Regions from separate parts of the Aerococcus christensenii genome, predicted to be linked through region 1. Evidence: predicted binding sites of a transcription regulator. Region 1 holds the regulator's gene; each other region holds the start of a gene.
What was found. The regulator Rex, encoded in region 1, represses fermentation and respiration genes when NADH is low (regulators of the CRP and FNR family bind a similar motif). The targets are predictions, from matches to a motif close to TTGTGAANTANTTCACAA.
Positions count from the first base shown of each region.

Region 1 (6,622 bases):
CAGTAACATTCTTAAAGCCTTCATGAACAAGTGCTTGAGTCATAATAGTAGCGGTTGTCGTTCCGTCCCCAGCAACATCATTGGTCTTAGAGGCGACTTCTGCGACTAATTTTGCTCCCATATTTTCAAAATGATCTTCTAATTCAACATCTTTCGCAATAGTTACTCCATCATTGGTAATTAATGGAGAACCAAAGCTCCGTTCAAGAACTACATTACGTCCCTTAGGTCCAAGCGTTACTTTAACCGTATTCGCCAACTTATCAATACCGTTTACCAAAGCTTGTCTTGCATCACTTGAATATTTAATATCTTTAGCCATTTTATCAATCTCCTTATCTCAATGAAATAACTGAAATTTTCTAAGATCTATTATTCTACAATCGCTGTTAAATCTTTTTCTTTAACGATGAGATATTTTTGACCCTCATACTTCACTTCACTCGTCGCATATTTTTCAAAAATAACGTGATCGCCCACTTTAACTTGTGGCGTATAGTCTTCAGTAGCTTCACTAACTGCAACTACTTCTCCAATCTGAGGTTTTTCTTTAGCTGTTGATGGGAGAACAATTCCTGAAGCCGTTTTCTCTTCTTCTTCCTTCACTTGGATAATGACACGTTCATTTAATGGTTTTAACATTCGTACCCCTCCATTACATTTATTCTTTAATTAGCACTCTATCATTTCAAGTGCTAACCTACATTTCTTATAGTATCTCAATTAAATAAATATTGCAAGTTATATGTTGACTTTTTTTGACGTTCTTAAGAAAAACTTTTCTTTTTCCCTCAAAAAGCACTTAGAGTCTTGCATTTTTTCAAAAGTTTAGCTAATCTAAATCTAAATGGAGGGATCATGTGTCAAATAAAATTATTATTCACAATATCATCATACGATTAGTTTTTGTTGCATTTACATTAGTCTGGGCGGTATACTCTGTTACCCATACAGGATGGGGGATTAGCCTAGTCTTTTTGTTATTTATCGCAGCTACTCAACTTTATTCAGCTTGGCAAATCGCTAGCCTATACCTCGATCGTATTCAGAAAAATAAACTATAAAAATTTCCCTTTCTATTAAGAAGAGGAAACCTATCTATTAACAACAAAAAGCAGTCGAATTTCAGATAGAAATGAAATTCAACTGCTTTTTAAATCATTTTTTTATCGATTATTTTTATCGTTCGTTCCAATAAAATAGATCAATGTTTGTAATTCATTCGCCAAGTCTACATTTTGAACATGAACACGGTTACCCACATCCAAAACAATTGGTGTAAAATTCAAAATTCCTTTAATTCCAGCATCACATAAATTATTGGTTGTTTCCTGTGCAACACTATCTGGCACTGCTAAAATAGCAATCGTAATATCCATATCTTGCATAATCGTCTTTAATTCACTTAATGGATAAACAGGAACTCCACTATGCACACGACCAACAATTTCTGGATTAACATCGAAGGCTGCGCCTATGCGAATGTTATTCGTCCGTTTAAAATTATAATTCAATAAGGCATTCCCTAAATTGCCCACACCTATTAAGGCAACAGTTGTTAAGCGATCTTGATACAATTGTAAACTAAAGAAATCTAATAATTCATCAACATCATACCCGTATCCGCGCTTCCCTAACGCTCCAAAGTGAGAAAAATCACGACGAATCGTTGCCGAATCTACCTTAATAGCTTCACTTAATTCACTAGAAGAAATTCGTTTTTTTCCCATATTCTTAAATCGACTAAGATAGCGATAGTACAAAGGAAGACGCTTAGCAGTAGCACGTGGAACCTTTGCCATCTTTCCACTTCCTTTCACAAGTCGTTAGTTTAATTGTAGCATTGTCACAAAGGAAAATAAAGCAGTTTGTGAAGTAAGTCATGAGTTAAAACATGTATTTCGTGCACTGTTCTTTGTTCTTTTAGTTTAGAGTTTAGCTTAAAAAGGATGCAATTTTAGTAGTTTCCCCTATCTCTTCTAAGTATTCGATACATCTCTTGAACAAATATGATAAACTAAAGGGAACGCTAAATAACCAGAAAGGAACTCAGTAATGATTATCTTACAAGCTTCTAACCTAGCACGATATTTCGGATCAGATACTTTATTCGAATCGGTCAATTTGACCATTCAAAATAATAGTCGAATTGGCCTAGTTGGAAGAAACGGGGCCGGAAAATCTACCCTCTTAAAAATGCTCACAGGATTAGAAAAGCCTGATCAAGGAACCTTATCCCGTCAAAAAGAAGTTTCTATTGCTTATATGGATCAACACGCTGCCATTTCTGCCAGCTCACTGACTATTTATGAAGAAATGCTTTCTGTATTTGCTAAAGAACTTGAACTCCTCAAACAAGCTGAACAATTAACAGAGCAAATTGCGCAAGTTAGTCAAAGCGGCGACCAAGAAAAATATGAACAAATTCTCAAGCAATATGATCGCGTACAAGAACTTATCCATACCAGCAATGCCTATAGTATTGATTCTGAAATTCGAACCGTTCTTCACGGTTTTCATTTCCCAGAAGCCGATTATGACAAACCACTTGCCCAATTATCAGGAGGCCAACGCACACGTCTTGCTCTCTGTAAAGTCTTACTAGAGAAGAAAGACATTCTCATTCTTGACGAACCAACCAACCATTTAGATATCGAAACTCTCTCTTGGTTAGAGGGTTACCTACCAAGTTATCCAGGCGCCCTTTTAATCGTTAGCCATGACCGTTATTTCCTAGATGCTGTGACTAAGGAAACCTATGATATGACTAATCACACCATCCAATATTATAAGGGCAACTACTCTTTTTATCTTAAAGAAAAAACTACTCGATTAATGACACAAACAAAAGCCTATGAAAAGCAGCAAAAGAAAATTGCTAAATTAGAAGACTATGTAGCGAGAAACTTAGTACGCGCTTCAACAACCAAAATGGCCCAAAGTAGGCGCAAACAATTAGAGCGCATGACCAAAATTCAAAAGCCTCAAGTGGACGATAAAAATCCTCGCATCCATTTTTCATGTGATAAAGAAAGTGGAAATGTGGTTCTCACGGCTGATCAATTAGGCATTGGTTATGATGATTCGACTCTCTCCTACCCTATCGACTTCCAAATTCGAAAGCAAGATGCCATCGCCATTGTAGGACCTAATGGTATTGGAAAATCTACCCTTTTAAAAACCCTTATTGGTCAGCTTGAACCGCTGCGTGGGCAATTCACGTATGGGAAAAATGTCACCATTGGCTACTATGACCAAGCACTTGCCCGCTTACATAAAGGCAAAGACATTCTCCATGAACTATGGGACGATCATCCTACAATGAATGAAGGTGCCATAAGAAGTGTCTTAGGTAGCTTCTTATTTACAGGCACTGACGTTGAAAAATCTATAGACATGCTCAGCGGAGGAGAAAAAGCCCGCCTAGCTTTGGCAAAACTAAGTTTTGAAAAAGACAACTTCCTTATTCTTGACGAACCAACTAACCATTTAGACATCGACTCCAAAGAAGTCTTGGAAAATGCCTTAATTGAATATGACGGCACCCTGCTCTTTGTCAGCCATGACCGTTATTTTATTAATCGTATCGCCACCCAGGTCATTGAAATTGGCGAAGAAGGCTCGACAATATATCTTGGCGATTACGATTACTACATCCACAAAAAATCTGAACAAGAAGAACGCTTAGCTCTCGAAAAATTAGAATTAGAAGAAAAGACTCAACCCAACCCTTCAGCTTCTGAAGAGAATTCCTATCAAAAATCAAAAGATTTGCAACGACAAAAGCGTAAAATTGAACGGCAAATTGAAAGTCTTGAGCAAGAAATCGAACATCTCGACCAAACGATCCAAACCATTCAAGAAGAAATGGTCCAACCTGAAGTCTTAGAAGATTATGAGCGTTTGAACCAACTCAATGAGCAATTATCACTTTCAAAGCAGCAACAAGAAGACTGTATGCAGGAATGGGAAGAAGCCCAAGTCACTTTAGAAAGTTTTCAAAACGAATAAAAAATCACTTACCCACCAAAATGTGGGTAAGTGATTTTTTTACTCTTCTCCTAGATCAATACTTGGCTGAGCATCCAAGTCTAAATCTGAAAAATCTTTGGCTTTATACAAGGTATAAGCCGCTGCCGCAATCATTGCTCCATTATCCCCGCACAATTTCAAAGGAGGGCAAACCAATTCAACTTCATCTTTCAAAGTCGCTAGAGCCTCCGTCAGGCCTTTTCTTAAACCAGAATTAGCCGCAACTCCTCCTGCCAGCAAGAGTTGCTTTACAGGATATTGGATAAGTGCACGCTTTGTTTTTTCCACTAAAACTTCAACAGCCGCCGCTTGGAAACTCGCTGCTACGCCGTTTGGATCCAAACTTTCGCCCTTTTGCTCCGCTTGATGAAGATGGTTAATCACGGCTGACTTTAAGCCTGAAAATGAAAAATCAAAATTATCTTCTGCAATCATTGGGCGAGGATAAGCGTAAATATCTTGCCCTTTCTGAGCCATTTCATCCATTTTTTTGCCCCCAGGATAAGGAATGCCAAGTAATCTCCCTACCTTATCGAAAGCTTCTCCTACTGCGTCATCTCTTGTATCCCCAATCTTTTGATACTGACCATCTTGAGACATATAGACCAATTCCGTATGACCCCCACTCACAACCAAAGCTAAAGCTGGAAAATGAATTGGATGGACAATTTGATTAGCATAAATATGCCCCGCCATATGATTCACTCCAATTAACGGCTTCTCATGAACAAAAGCTAACGTTTTAGCAGCAGTAATCCCAATTAACAGAGATCCCACTAAGCCAGGTCCCTTTGTTACCGCAATCGCATCAATATCCTCAAAGGTCATGTCTGCTTTTTCGAGAGCCAAGTTAATAAGTTGGGTAATCTGTTCCACATGATGCCGGCTGGCAATTTCAGGGACCACCCCTCCAAAGCGCATATGGCTTTTGATTTGAGTAGCTACTATGTTGGAGCGCATATCATGTCCATCGACAACAATCGCTACCCCTGTCTCATCACAACTTGATTCAATTCCTAATATCGTAGTCAATCCGTATCCTTCTCCCATTTATAAATTTTGGCATCTTCTTGATTATTTTGATAATAATTTTTTCTGCAGTCCACCTTAACAAAGTGAAAATTCTCATACAACTTTTGAGCGGGTACATTAGAGGCTCTGACCTCTAAATAACAGGTCTTCATTCCTTCACTCTGCAAAGTCTGCAAAGCTTCTTGTAAAAGGCGTCGCCCTAACCCTTGCTTTCGAGCCTCGGGATGAATAGCAATATAAAAAAGTTCCCCCTCTTGGTCAATCTTCTGGAAAGAAGCCGCTCCTAACCAATTCTCTTCTTCATCCTTCAACACAAAAAAGTAAAAGTAAGGATTACTTAATTGCCGTTCCAAAGAAGAAATAGGAAGTTTAGGTGTTCCTTGAAGAGATTTTTCAAAGAAAGCGGACAATTGCTGAGCGGTCTTTTCATTGTCCTCGCACAAATGATAAGTCTGAAAGTCAATAACGGGCTGAGCTGCCTGACTGCTTTTTGCCCTCTCCCACAAAAAAATAAAAGCATCTTCTTGATTATCAAGGTAGTAATTTTTCTGGCAGGTCACGTTCTTGAAACCTTCCTTCTCATAAAAGCGTTGAGCAGACTGATTTGAAACTCTTACTTCTAAGTCGATTCGTTCCCTGTCCAAGGAAGGCAACAAAGTCTTTAACAACTGCATTAACATTCCCCCGATTCCCCTTCTTTGATAAGAAGGCAAAACCATAATATTCGAAATATGAACTGCACGACGATCTTTACGACAACCCATAAAAGCTAATAGCTCATCTTCTAAGAAAGCCTGTAAATAGAAAGTAGATGGATGATACACCAAATCTACATAAAAATCACTTAAGTCCCAAAGAACAGCCTTTGGATAACACACTTTCTCCATCTCAACCATTTGATCCAGCCAAACTGCATCCGACAGAGCAATACTGACTTCCAATCCGTCTTCTAAGGTGACTTGTGTTACTGGTAAATCTAACTGTTCATGCAAACTCACCCACACATTAGACGAAAAAAGGCGCTTTCCCCTATAGGCAAAGGTCTTCGCCCATGTCTTAATCTGCTCTTTCCACATAGCTTCCATGGTGGGCTGCCACTTGGTCAGGATGGCTAGCTTGCCACTTTTCCTCCGCTTCCGCTAATTTAGCATACTCTGGGACAAAAATGTCTGCATCTTCTTCTCTAAATGGGGCTTCCAACAAGCGATGAGCAGCCAAGTGACTATCCTCTTTGGCTAAAATCTTAGCCCGCTCTCCCCATTTTTCCTGAATAGCCGCTTCAAAAAGAGAGGCATCTGGACTCACAAAGTAAAGGGGCCCGGTGGGAAAAGCCTCATCAATCGTATCCAACCAATCTTCTAGCGTATAGTGCCCCACTGGAAGCAAAGTTTGCCACGCTTCTCCTTTTTGGTAACCTGCTAAAAAAACTGTCTGACGTCTCGCATTTAAAAAAGGAAAAACAGGACCGTCTTCCTTGACGTTTACCGCTAAAGCTTCCAAAGAGCCTACAGAATACAAAGGGACCCTTAGTTCTTTCGCTAAAACCTTTGCCGTTGTC
Region 1 covers NZ_CP014159.1:818,196-824,817, reverse strand. Annotated here, with positions in the region: gene groL (chaperonin GroEL) at 1-322, opposite strand, end outside; gene AWM71_RS03895 (co-chaperone GroES) at 373-642, opposite strand; gene AWM71_RS03885 (redox-sensing transcriptional repressor Rex) at 1,167-1,802, opposite strand; gene AWM71_RS03880 (ABC-F family ATP-binding cassette domain-containing protein) at 2,056-4,011, shown strand; gene tsaD (tRNA (adenosine(37)-N6)-threonylcarbamoyltransferase complex transferase subunit TsaD) at 4,051-5,082, opposite strand; gene rimI (ribosomal protein S18-alanine N-acetyltransferase) at 5,061-6,149, opposite strand; gene tsaB (tRNA (adenosine(37)-N6)-threonylcarbamoyltransferase complex dimerization subunit type 1 TsaB) at 6,121-6,622, opposite strand, start outside.

Region 2 (6,622 bases), 470 kb from region 1:
TGCCTAAGTTTGCATAAGCAGACCCTAATTCAGACCCAATAACACCCCCGCCAATAACGACTAATTTCTTAGGAACTTCTTTTAAGTTCAAAGCGCCAGTGGAATCAATCACACGGCCACCAAATTTAAAGCCTTTAATTTGAATTGGAGTAGAACCAGTGGCAACAATCGCATTGTTGAAGCTATAAAGTTGATGAGTGTCATCTTTACCCATTACGGTTAATTCATGACTTCCATTAAAGTAAGCTTCCCCACGAATAATTTGAACCTTGTGTTTCTTAAGTAGCATTTCAACGCCACCTGTCAAGGTCTTAACCACTTTATTGTCTTTCCATTCTTGAGTCTTAGTGAAATCTAGAGTAGCTTTAGAATCTACCCCAAAGATTTCTGACCCATGATTAGCATTATGATAAGCATGTCCTGCTTGAATTAAAGCTTTTGATGGAATACAACCTACATTTAAGCACACGCCACCAATATATTCCCGTTCAATAATGGCCACTTTTTGACCATCTTCAGCTGCACGAATAGCAGCTACGTATCCGCCAGGGCCAGCCCCAACGACAACGGTGTCTAACTCAATCGCCATTGCACCAACAACCATTTATCTGAAAACCTCCCTTAAGATTCCATTAATAATAATTCTGGATCAGCTAGCAAACGTGAAATTTCGTTTAAGAATTTTTGACCTGTCATGCCATCTACAATACGGTGGTCGAAGGTCAAAGATAATTTCAAGACACGTCCAACTGCTAATTCGCCGTTTTCATCTACAACTGGTTCTTGAACAATAGAGCCAAATCCTAGAATAGCTACTTCTGGGTAATTAATGATTGGGGTGAAGAATTCACCACGCGCGGAACCAATATTAGAAATGGTAATTGTACCATTTGACATGTCATCAGGTTTTAATTTACCTGCATGAGCCAATTCAGCTTTTTCATTAATTTCATCAGCAATATCAAACATCGACTTGCTATCTGCCCCATGAATAACTGGAACAAAGAGACCTTGTTCTGTATCTGTAGCAATTCCAACATTGTAGAAATGTTTAACGAGGAATTCATGAGCATTATCATCAACAGAAGCATTTAACATTGGATACTTCTTAGCAGCAGCTACTACAGCTTTTACTGCGTATGGTAAGAATGTTAACTTGGTATCACGTTCAGCAGCAATCCCTTTGAATTTCTTACGATGTGCCCAAAGTTTAGAAACTTCCACATTCTTGAATAAGGTAACATCTGGAGCAGTGTATTTAGAAGTTTCCATTGCTTTAGCGATAGCTTTACGCATTGGAGTCATCTTCACATGTTCTACTTGACCTTCGAAGTTTTGTGGAGCTGGAGCGGCTGGTGCGGCTTCAGCAGCAGGTGCTGCAGCGGCAGCTGGAGCAGCGGCAACGGCTACGCCACCTTGGAAGTTATCAATATCTTGACGTAAGATACGTCCATTTTTACCAGTACCTGGTACTTGTTTGATATCTACACCTTTTTCGCGCGCATATTGGCGAACAGATGGCATAGCTAAAATCAAACGATTTGGATCAACAGCAACAGGTGCTGGTGTTGGAGCAACTGGGGCTGGGGCAGCAGGTGCAGCTGGTGCTGGTGTTGGAGCAGCTGGGGCTGGGGCAGGTGCTGGGGCAGCTTCTGCAGCCGGAGCAGCTTCTGCAGCCGGAGCAGCTTCTGCACTGTTATCTGGTAAACCTTCTCCTTCAAAGGAAATAAGAGGTTCCCCGACCATTGCAACTTCCCCTTCTGGTACATAAATCTTAACGACTTTACCACTTACTGGGGCAAACACTTCTTCAACAGATTTATCGTTTTGAACTTCAACAATAACGTCTTCTTCTTTTACTTCGTCGCCTTCAGCAACATGCCAGCTAACAATCTCGCCTTCGCTCATGCCTTCGCCGACATCTGGCATATTGAAAATATAAGCCATATTTGCAAATCATCCCTTCTGTATTTATCCTAACTATTAGAAGTTAATAGTTTTCTTAACGGCTTCCTTGATGTCTTCTACATTTGGTAACCAATCATTTTCAGCTAAACCAAATGGATAAACAGTATCTGGAGAAGCAACAAATTCTACAGGTGCTTCTAAGGAAAGAATATTCCGCATAGAGATTTCAGCAATAATATTGTTTCCAGCACCAGCTTCACGCTGTGCTTCTTGAACCATGACTACACGTCCTGTCTTTTGAACAGACTTGCCGATGGTTTCATAATCAACTGGAGAAACAGTTCTTAAGTCAATAACTTCAACAGAAATGTTTTCTTTTTCTAATTCTTCTGCTGCTTTGAGGGATTCACGTACCATGTAACCATAAGAAATGATTGTTACATCTTTCCCTTCACGTGCGACATTTGCTTCACACAATGGAACGGTGTATTCTTCTTCAGGTACTTCTTCACGGAAAGAACGATACAATTTCATATGTTCTAGGAAGATGACTGGGTCATTATCACGAATAGCTGAGATTAAAAGTCCTTTAGCATCATAAGGGTTAGAAGGAATAACCACTTTAATACCTGGCGTTTGAACAAACAAACCTTCAACAGAGTCTGCGTGCATTTCTGGTGTATGAACACCACCACCAAATGGTGAACGAACAGTAATTGGGAAATTACGTGTTGCGCCATAACGGAAGCGGTAACGAGACATTTGACCTGCAATAGAGTCCATTACTTCAAACACAAATGCGGAGAATTGAATTTCCATAATTGGACGGAACCCTTGTAAGCATAGACCGATAGCTAAACCACCAATACCGGATTCAGATAATGGAGTATCGATAATACGGTCTTCACCATATTTATCAAACAAGCCTTTTGATGCACGGAAAACCCCACCGTTCTTACCAACATCTTCACCAAATAGTAAGAGCTTGTCATTACGTGCCATTTCTTGATCCATCGCTTCAGTGATGGCTTCAATCATTGTTTTTCCTTTTGCCATGCTTAGTCACTCTCCTTTGCTTCAAAAATAGCAATTTGTTCTTTGATATTTTGTCCTGGATTTTCAAACATGTACTTCAAGAAGTCAGAAACTTTTTGTTTAGGTTCAGCTTCAGCAGCTTTAATTGCTTCTTGAATTTCTTCTTTCAAGCTTTCAACATATTCTGTTTCTGTCTTTTCATCCCAAAGTCCCTTGTTTTCAAGGAAAGCACGGTAACGAATTAATGGTTCACGAGAAGTCCATAATTCAATATCTTCTTTTGTACGATAAATCTTAGGATCATCACCAGAAGTAGAGTGTGCGCCTAAGCGGTTTGTGATGGTTTCAACTAAAACAGGACCATTACCTGCTGCTACCCATTCACGTGCTTGTTTAGCAACTGCATAAACAGCTAATGCATCGTTTCCATCTACTTGTACTCCAGGGAATCCCGCTGCAACTGCCTTTTGTGCTAAAGTTTTAGCAGCACTTTGTTTAAAGCGAGGTGTGGAAATCGCAAATCCGTTATTTTGAACAAAGAACACGATTGGAGCTTTGAAACGACCTGCATAGTTCCATGCTTCATAAGAGTCACCCTGGCTAGAACCACCATCACCTGTATAAGTATAAGAAACATTCTTGGAGCCATTTAATTTTTGACCAACGGCATTCCCCATACCTTGCATTAATTGTGCCCCGATAATAATTTGTGGAGGCATTGCGTTCAAACCTTCTGGATATCTGTTTCCATCAACGTGACCACGTGACCAATGGAAAGCTTTTTCAATAGAAAGACCTTTAGCCACAAGTTCTGGGATATCACGATAACCTGGGAATAGCCAGTCACCTTCTTCAAAAGCATAAGAACTTGCCATTTGGGAAGCTTCTTGGCCATAAGTAGGTGCATAGAATCCTAAACGACCTTGACGAGAATAAGCCATAGAACGTTCGTGAAGAGTTCTAGAGAAGACCATTCTCTTCATCAATTCTACGAGTTGATCGTCTGTCAAATCAGGCATAATGTCAGGATTAACGACATTTCCTTCTTCGTCTAGTATGCGAACCATCTTAAATTGGTCAGCGATACCAGCCAGTTGTGCTTCATAATCTACTGGTTGTTTTGCCATCTGTACACATTCCTTTCTGAATAAAAACCTATTAAAAAGTGTATCTAAATTGTTCTAATCACTCTTCACTCTCTCAATTTATCATCTTCCAAAATCAATTTCAACGAAACCTCTTCCAGATTTTAAACTTTCTATATTAATACAGCTCTCTTATATGTGAAAGCATTAACAGAATATACATGTTAACGCTTTCACATTACCGTCGTTACACTGTTTGCTGAGGGAGCAGCTTCTTTTCAGTTCACTGTTCATCTGTTTTATTTCTGTTTCTTTTTTTATTCCTTGTTTATATAACATCCGACCTTTGACTTATTCTCTATTATTTGAGAAAATATGTTATTGTAAGACACGTGTTTGATCACGTAACGTTGAGGAGGAACTTTATGTATTATATGAATGACATTACCAGAGACGGAGAGCCTGTCCTAAGACAAGTTTCTGAAAAAATCGAATTTCCTTTAACCAAAAAAGATTTGCAACTCGCCCATGATATGATGGAATATCTCTACAACAGTCAAGACCCTAAAATCGGTAAGGAAATGGGACTTCGCGCAGGGGTTGGCTTAGCTGCTCCACAAGTTGGTGTAGGTCGCCAAATGATAGCCTTATTAGTTCCGAAACTTGATCCAAACGCTTATGCTGACGATTTCGACCTAGAAAAAGTGATGGTCAATCCTAAAATTGTGAGCCATTCCGCCGAAAAAATCTGTTTGAAAGAAGGCGAAGGCTGTCTCTCCGTAGATGACGATGTTCCTGGTTATGTTCCACGTTACGCGCGCATTACCGTTACTTATCAAGATATACAAGGGAATTCCTACAAAAACCGTTTTAAAGGATATCCCGCTATTGTCCTCCAGCATGAAATCGATCACTTAAATGGTCATCTTTACTATGATCGAATCAATCATGAATCACCTTTTACATTGGAAGATTTAACTTATTTACTCGGTGAAGAATATTAATAAAGGTGCTAAAAAGGCTGCTCTTTCTCTCTTAAAGGAAAGAACAGCCTTTTTTTCTCTTAGTGACGATCCCGTTGAATTTCTTGCAAAATAGCAGCCGCAATCTTAAATTTATTAGCTAACGGGATCTTAACTTCAGAATGCTGAGTGAGAATAGTTACCGCATTATTTTCAGAACCAAAACCTATATTTTTTTGACTGACATCATTGGCAACGATCATATGCACGCCCTTTCGTTGAAGTTTCTCTTTGGCATAGTCTTCCACATGATCCGTCTCCGCTGCAAATCCCACTAAATAGGTCGTTTCATTCGATAACCCTTTTAAAATATCTGGATTTTCTACAAGATTGAGTTGCAGACCAGTAGCTTTTGGTTTAGACTTGTCCTTTTTAATCTTTCGTTGACTTTGATTTTCAACTCTAAAATCACTCACCGCAGCTGCCATAATAAGCACATCCGCCTCAGCATTAAGTGCGGTCATGACATCATTTAATTCGCAAGCGGTTGTTATCTCTCGGGTTTGGATTTGAGGTAAAACAGGTAGTACTTGTGCACTTTTGGCACAAACAAGGGTCACCTCTGCGCCCGCTAAGGCTGCCACATAAGCCAAAGCGACTCCCATCTTCCCACTTGACCGGTTTCCAATGAAACGAACTGGGTCAATAGCTTCTTCAGTTCCTCCCGCACTAATGGCGACTTTTTCTCCAGCTAAAGAAAACTTCCCTTTGAGATCTTCTAAAGCACTCAAAGCATATAGCGCCTGCAAAATTACCTCCGGATCAGGCATTCTTCCCTTGCCAGAATATCCCTCCGCCAGAAAGCCATCCTCAGGCTCAATCACAAAAAGGCCAGCTTCTTTGAGGGTAGCTATATTTTTTTTTGTGGCAAAATTAGACCACATGTTACTATTCATCGCTGGAACAAGCATCTTCGGACACGTCATCGCCAAGAGTGAAGAGGTTAGCTCATTATCTGCCAGTCCATTTGCCATTTTAGAAAGAGTATTGGCAGTTGCTGGAATAACTACTGCTAAATCTGCCCAATCCGCTAAATGAACATGTCCCACCTCTTCTGGATAAATCTGCAGTTCTAATAACACAGGATATTTGGTCAAGACCTTTAAAGTCTCAGCTGTCACAAATTTCTCAGCTTGGGGTGTCATGGCTACTCTGACTTGAGCGCCTGCCTTTATCAATCCTCTTACAAAAGAAGGAACCTTATAAGCTGCTATTCCTCCTGTTATCATAACAGCAATTTTCTTTCCTTTTAGCACAATAATCTCCTTCCTCTATTTCTTTTTCTGATGAATAATTGCCAAAACATAATCTTTCATTTCTTCTACTGTAGCTTCCATCCGATGACGAACAGGTGCTTGAAATAAAGCTGTAATTGTCGGTGGAAAAGCTATCCCACTTTTTTGGTGAATAAACTCTAATCGCTCTCTATCTGTTTCAGGATTTTCTACAGCTAAAGCTTTTAAAATAGCTTCAGGAAATTTATAAGGACTAGCCGTTGAAACAATAATATTTTTCCCTTTTAAACCCTTCTTTGCCTTATGACCACATACAGAAGCCACCGCTGTATGGGGA
Region 2 covers NZ_CP014159.1:351,450-358,071, forward strand. Annotated here, with positions in the region: gene lpdA (dihydrolipoyl dehydrogenase) at 1-604, opposite strand, end outside; gene AWM71_RS01760 (dihydrolipoamide acetyltransferase family protein) at 622-1,947, opposite strand; gene AWM71_RS01765 (alpha-ketoacid dehydrogenase subunit beta) at 1,984-2,964, opposite strand; gene pdhA (pyruvate dehydrogenase (acetyl-transferring) E1 component subunit alpha) at 2,967-4,070, opposite strand; gene def (peptide deformylase) at 4,454-5,032, shown strand; gene coaBC (bifunctional phosphopantothenoylcysteine decarboxylase/phosphopantothenate--cysteine ligase CoaBC) at 5,092-6,306, opposite strand; gene thrC (threonine synthase) at 6,322-6,622, opposite strand, start outside.
Region 2: a site for Rex is predicted at 4,250-4,267, ahead of pdhA (pyruvate dehydrogenase (acetyl-transferring) E1 component subunit alpha). Genes of this name have one in related genera too.

Region 3 (6,622 bases), 730 kb from region 1:
TCCTGATAAAATTCCTCCTAAAAAACCTGCTTTGACTTGGCTCGACAGAAATCCTGCTACAAAACCTGGTGCAATTGCTGGTTTTCCTGCAATGGAATTTCCAATGAAAGCAGTTAAAACAGCAATCATAATTCCAAATGAAGCATTACCTGTTTGTAATAAGTAATAACCAATACTCCCAGTAACCTCTACACCACCTATCATTCGAGATAAGGCTGTTGCAAAACCACCGAGAACAATAACAGGAATCATATAAGAAATCCCTGACATAACATGTTTTTTAGTATCTTTTAAAACATTGATTACAATATCCATTAATGCGCCTCCCACTTTTCTCTAATTTTTATCAATAAATTTTCAGGTGATTTAATGCCTAATTTAGTTGGAACTTCCACAATTGGTTTCCCTTTAAATCTTTCTTTTCCAGTCACTCCTATATCTACACAAAATCATTCTTCACTTTCTCTTTGTACAATCTTTTAATTTCACTAATTCTCAACTTCTTGATTCCATGAGTTCACTAAGTTGTATCCACTTTCTTTTTATATCAAAAAAATAGCCTCCTTCGATACACGCTCAAAGGAAGTTGTTCTCGCCTTTGAATTTCTCTAAACGATAGATCAATTAATAGTTATTTCAAACAGATTATGGCAACACTATTTTCTCCCGATACACTCCATTTTTTTATAAAAAAAGCTCAAAACTGCTTGACAATTTTATCACAAGCGGTACAATAAATTTGCTAGTAGCCCCTTAAAGTAACTACTAATATGGCCATATTTTTTAGTTGGAGGGAATGACATGTCACTTATTCATTTACTTGAACAATTTAATTTTACAGAATCAGAAGCAAAAGTTTATATAGCCTTTTTAGAAAACGGACCCACTACTGGGTATGAAATCAGTAAACTTTCTGGTGTCGCTCGTTCGAAAATCTACAACATTATCGAAAGTCTTATCCAAAAAGGAGCTTTAATTTATTCACAATCGGATCGATCCAAAATTTACAAAGCCGAATCTATCGATACTTTATCAACCGTTATTCAGCAAAAAACTAATTCCAATTTAGCAAAACTCAAACAAGAAGCCGCATCTCTTACCCCACAAAAGGAAGATAATCAAATTTGGAAATTAAGTGACTGGGAAGTTGTGGAAACTCGAGCAATAAATATGATTCAATCAGCTACAGACCAAGTGATGATTCAAATATGGGCAGACGAATTAGATGATACTTTAGAAAAAGCCCTTTTAGAAAAAGAATCCCACTTAGAGAAATTTGTTGTTATTTTCTATGATCTAAAGAAAAAATACAAAACAAAACTTCATCGAATCTATTGTCATGGTTTTGAAAAAGAAAAACTCAAAGATATGAATGGTCGATGGATCTTAATTACTGTAGATAGGAATCAAATGCTTTATGTTAGCTTAAATTCTGAAGGAATGACTCAAGCTATTTATACTGAAGAAGCTCAAATGGCTCTCTTTGCAAGAGAATATATTCTTCATGATGCCTATTGCTTAAGAATCTTAGAGCATTTGCAAACAAGTGCTGTGAAAGAATTCGGCGAGGCTATGGAAAAAGTAAGAGATATATATAAAATTAACGAATAGAGGATGAAAAAATGCTTGTTAACACTATTTTATTTTTAATTGTCATTGTTAACGGATGGTTTGCAGTAACTTTTATCAAAGATCTAATCAAACACAAAACAGAAGTTATGAAAGAACCCGGTAACCCTATCATAATGGCTATCGTTACTTTCTTGATGTTCTTATTATCTACATTCGGAATTTCCGATTTTGCAATTGGCTCTTCCTTATATCCTAAAGCCAAATGGGTCAGCGATAAAAAATTACCAGGGACTTTAAATACAGAATGCGTCATTCCAGTAGCTGTGATGGCTTTATCCTACATCTCATCTATCAAAGTAGGTTTGCTCACTCTAGCTACTGCTATTATCTGCCAAATTATAGGAGCCTATGTCAGCCCTAAATACGTTACAAAACTCCCTGCTAAAGTTATCAAAGAATTCGTCGCTGCTGGATTAATTATTGCAGCTGCTCTAATTTTAGCCGGAAAATTTGGTGTTTATCCTACAGGAGGAGAGGCCACTGCTCTAACGGGTGGTAAATTAATCTTGTTTGCTGTTCTATGTGTACTTTATGGTGCTTTAAATAATATCGGTATTGGGTCTTATGCCTTAACAATGGCAACCGTCTATGCTTTAGGTTTAAACCCAGGAGTAGCTTTTCCAATTATGATGGGGGCTTGCACCTTCTCAGTTCCTATTGGATCCATGCAGTTTATTAAACTCGATGCTTATAGTCGAAAAATTACCTTATTCACTTCTACTTTTGGTGTTATAGGCGTATTAGTTGCAGCTTTTGTCGTAAAAAGCTTAAATACTTCCACTTTGCAATGGATCGTTGTGATTGTTATTCTATATTCCGCAATTACCATGCTAAAAAGTGCTTTACAAATGAAAAAGGAGAATTAATCTTATGGAAATTCGAATCTTAAATAGAGAAAATATTCAACAAGTCTTATCTATGAAGGAAACCATTGAAGCTGATAAAGAAGCTCTAAAAATCTATTCTGATAAACAAAGTGATATTCCTCTTCGCGCTAATTTAGATATTCCAGAATACGATGGTCAAAGTCTTTATATGTATGGCTACGTTGCACCTGCTAAAGCCTCTGGTGTAAAAATCGTTTCTGTCTATCCTCATAATATCGAACGCGGATTAACGAGCGTTCCAGCAACTATGGTTACCTTAAATAGCGAAACAGGCGAAGTCAACTGCCTGATGGATGGAACCTACCTCACTCAATTAAGAACAGGAGCCGTTGCTGGCGCAGCTACAGATGAACTCGCAAGAAAAGACGCTTCTATATTTGCCTTATTTGGAACAGGTGGGCAAGCCGAAACTCAATTAGAAGCTGTTTTAAATGTTCGTCCGATCAAAGAAGTTAAAGTTTTTGATCTCTCAAAAGAACGAAGAGAAAATTTCGCCAATAAAATGCAAAAGAAATTCGGGAACATTTTTGAAGTGAATATTCGAGCAGTCAATTCTTCAGATGAAGCTGTCAAAGACGCTGACATTATCACTACGGTCACTACTGCTAAAGAAGCCGTTTTTGATGGAACGCTCGTCAAACCAGGTGCTCATATCAACGGCGTTGGTTCCTATACGCCAGAAATGGCAGAAATTCCAGAATCACTCATTATAAAAGCAGACAAAATTTATGTAGACACTTGGGATGGGGCTGTTAAAGAATCTGGAGACCTTATTCAGCCTCTTGAAAAGGGAATTTTACAAGAAAACCAAATCACAGGAGAGATTGGCGATCAAATTGCTGGTCGAATTAAAGGACGGGAATCTGAAGAAGAAATTACCTTTTTCGAAACCACTGGAAGTGCTGTTTTAGACTTAGTCGTTGCTCAAAAAATTTATGAAGCCGCTGCGGAAAAAGGAATCGGGCAAATAATTTCTTTGTAAGTTGCTAGTATCTGATTAACTTAATGAATTAAAGGCGATGGGAATTCCTGTTGCCTTTTTTATAAAAAAGCTATGTATAAATTAGCTAAAATTATGCCAATTCATTACATAGCTTTTTATATTCGTCTATTATTACTAATTTTGAACCATAGATTCACAATTTAATTTCTCTCTTATGTAACTACATCCTACTCATTTATTGTTTCAAAAATTTTACTATATTTAGATCCTTCTTTATAAAAAACAGGTATATTTTCAATATTTTCATTAATTTTTATTTTCTTACCTCCGCCAAAAACTTCTTTAGTGAATAAATTTACCCATTTATTTCCTTTAGGTAAATAAACTATTTTTTCTTTTAATTTATATTCAGTGATAGGTGCAATCAATAAATCAGATCCAAACATATACTGATAGGTTTCTTCCCAAGCTTCCTTATCTTCTGGAAAATCAATGAATAAACTTCTTATTATAGGTACACCTGTAAGTCTAGTCTCTTCATATGCATCTACTATGTATTCATTTAACTGTTTTCTAAGAAAAGTATACTTAGTTAATATTTTTTCTACTTTTTCTCCAAACGACCATATTTCATTATCAGATCCACTTGTTTTCAATCCTCCACCAAAATTGGATAATCGTTCTTTATGAGGCTGTCTATCTCCATGCATTCTCAAAATAGGAGAAAAAACTGCATATTGAAACCATCTTACGAGCAATTCTTTAAATTTATCTGTCGTACTATCTCCGCTATGAAACCCGCCAATGTCACTAGTACACCAAGGAATACCGCTGATCCCCATACTTATTGCAATTTGAATTTGTCTTTTTAACGAATCGAAACTAGAATCAATATCGCCGGACCATGCTAAAGCACCAAGTTTTTGTGATCCAAACCATGCTGAGCGTATTAATATAGGAAATGATAAATCACTTTTTTTATATAATTCATAAAAAGTTTTTAAATAATAATACGGATATTTATTTGCATATTTTTCAAAATTCCCATAGCATATTTCATAATTCCTATGAACATAATTATCCATTTCAGGTTCAGCTTGATCCGCCCAGAACATATAAATATTTTTCTTCATATAATTTTCATATAATAAATGCGAAATATATTTTCTGGTCTTCCGATTAGTATAATCCAACACGCTCAACCATTAAAAACTAAATTTTCTTTATCAAAATAACTTTTAATAAGTAACTGATTATCCTTAAAATACTTATAATTATTACTATTTTTATGAACAGTCGGCCACACAGATACCATAAATTGGATATCCTTCTTATTTAATCTAGCAGCTACTTTATCAATTTCTTTCCAATAATCCATATCAAAATTAAAATCTCCATCGTACACCCAATGATAATAATCAATTACTATTACTGATAATGGAATTTGTTTAAGAAAATATTTTTTAGCTACTTCTTCTACTTCTGTGGTTGTTCGATACCTTAACTTGCTTTGCCATAAAATATGTAACCTTGCTCAGCATTCAAATTAATAATATTCTTTGCACTCTAGACCCAGCAACTATCGTAATTAATGGGAATCTATTTTTCAATATTTCTGACTTACTACCTCTTTTACATAAAAATTTATCCAATAACCTTTATACCAACGCTAATATTAAATTAAGTACATTAAAAAATGATGCCATTTTATTGGGATGCGTTGCACAAATGGCTAGACACTTTCTTAAAGTGGAACACCTTAAATTGACAAATATATTTAATGCAAATTCAGCATATCCAAAAGCGTAAAATTGAATAAATGAAATAGAGATAATATCTGGGTAAAGTTAGGAATTAAAATATTAGTGATAGTAAAAAATAGAATGTGTTCTTTATCTTTTAAGAATACTTATCATTCCGATTTCATCTTATCTATTCTACTGTCAAACATTCTATTCGCTTGAAGCCAGTTAATTTTTTTGATACATTTATTGTTAGGACGTTTATCTTGAAAAGTGATTATCCTATAGCTATGAAAAAAGAGTCTAAAAAATTAGTATATCCATACTAAAAACAGCCTCAGAGTACTTTTATCATTGATGAAAGTACTCTGAGGCTGTTTTATTGCCACGTATTCTTATTAACTTAACTCTTAAGATAAATTTAAGATCTCAACTTTTTAACTTTTTTATTAAAAGTCTGATTTTTAGTGAACAATCCATTTAACTAGAGATAGCGGACGTTTTTTGTTTGAAGTTTATTTTTTCTAACAACAAGAGCTGCCTTCTTGAAGTTGAACCTTCAACAATTTAAAGAAGAGAAGGCCAGCTACCAATAAGCCAATGTGACTCAAACCCGCAATACCAGAAATAGCGCCATTCATTCCTGAAGTCAGCGGAGTACCTAGAACCGTCAGAATTCCTCTGACCATCATCATTCCTCCCATCACTAATAAGGAACCATGATATAAGAGAAAGAAGCGTTTAAATAAAGGATGATCGCTCAACTTCATGCGTTGATCTAAACTCAAGAGAGCTAAACAAACTCCCGTCCCCAAAATCAACCAGTGCCCATGTACATAGCCCAAAGAGGTTCTTCCTGTAAAGGCCATAGCTTTGGTCAATTCACGATAAACCACACCTGCACTCATAGCTAAAAGAAAATATAGGAGGGCCATATTCACTAAACTTTCCGCCCAAGTCACAGAGGGTCTATGATGAAAGAATTGCCGAGCAAACCCTACACCTGCTAAAGCCAAAGATGCTCCTAATCCCGTATAGAACCACGCAATCACACCTTCAGGAAGTAAAGCAAAGTGACGAATACTGATTCCCATCCCCATCATAAAAAACATAATCAAAAAAGAAGGCCCATCAAAAAACTTCCAAAAAGCGAGCTTATCCTCTCTCGACTTTAAGATCCGTTGCGTGTGCTTAACAACCAAAGGGCCAAAGACTCTCCACTGAAATAAAGCAAAGACCAGCATACTTAATAAGCCATTAATCAGCATCCAATGTCCCTGATAAGCGCTCACCCCTATTTTTAAAATATTTAATCCTGCAATGAGCCAGACAAGACTTGCGATTGCTAATAAAGTTACTTTTTTTACTTTCATTATTGTTCCTCTTTCCTATCTATACAGATAATGATTCACTAAAAT
Region 3 covers NZ_CP014159.1:91,517-98,138, forward strand. Annotated here, with positions in the region: gene AWM71_RS00410 (PTS fructose transporter subunit IIC) at 1-315, opposite strand, end outside; gene AWM71_RS00415 (TrmB family transcriptional regulator) at 802-1,611, shown strand; gene AWM71_RS00420 (sulfite exporter TauE/SafE family protein) at 1,623-2,498, shown strand; gene AWM71_RS00425 (ornithine cyclodeaminase family protein) at 2,509-3,501, shown strand; gene AWM71_RS00430 (TIM-barrel domain-containing protein) at 3,690-4,658, opposite strand; gene AWM71_RS08530 (TIM-barrel domain-containing protein) at 4,661-4,984, opposite strand; gene AWM71_RS08385 (DUF2871 domain-containing protein) at 5,729-6,577, opposite strand; gene AWM71_RS00445 (TetR/AcrR family transcriptional regulator) at 6,593-6,622, opposite strand, start outside.
Region 3: a site for Rex is predicted at 708-725, ahead of AWM71_RS00415 (TrmB family transcriptional regulator). Genes of this name have one in related genera too.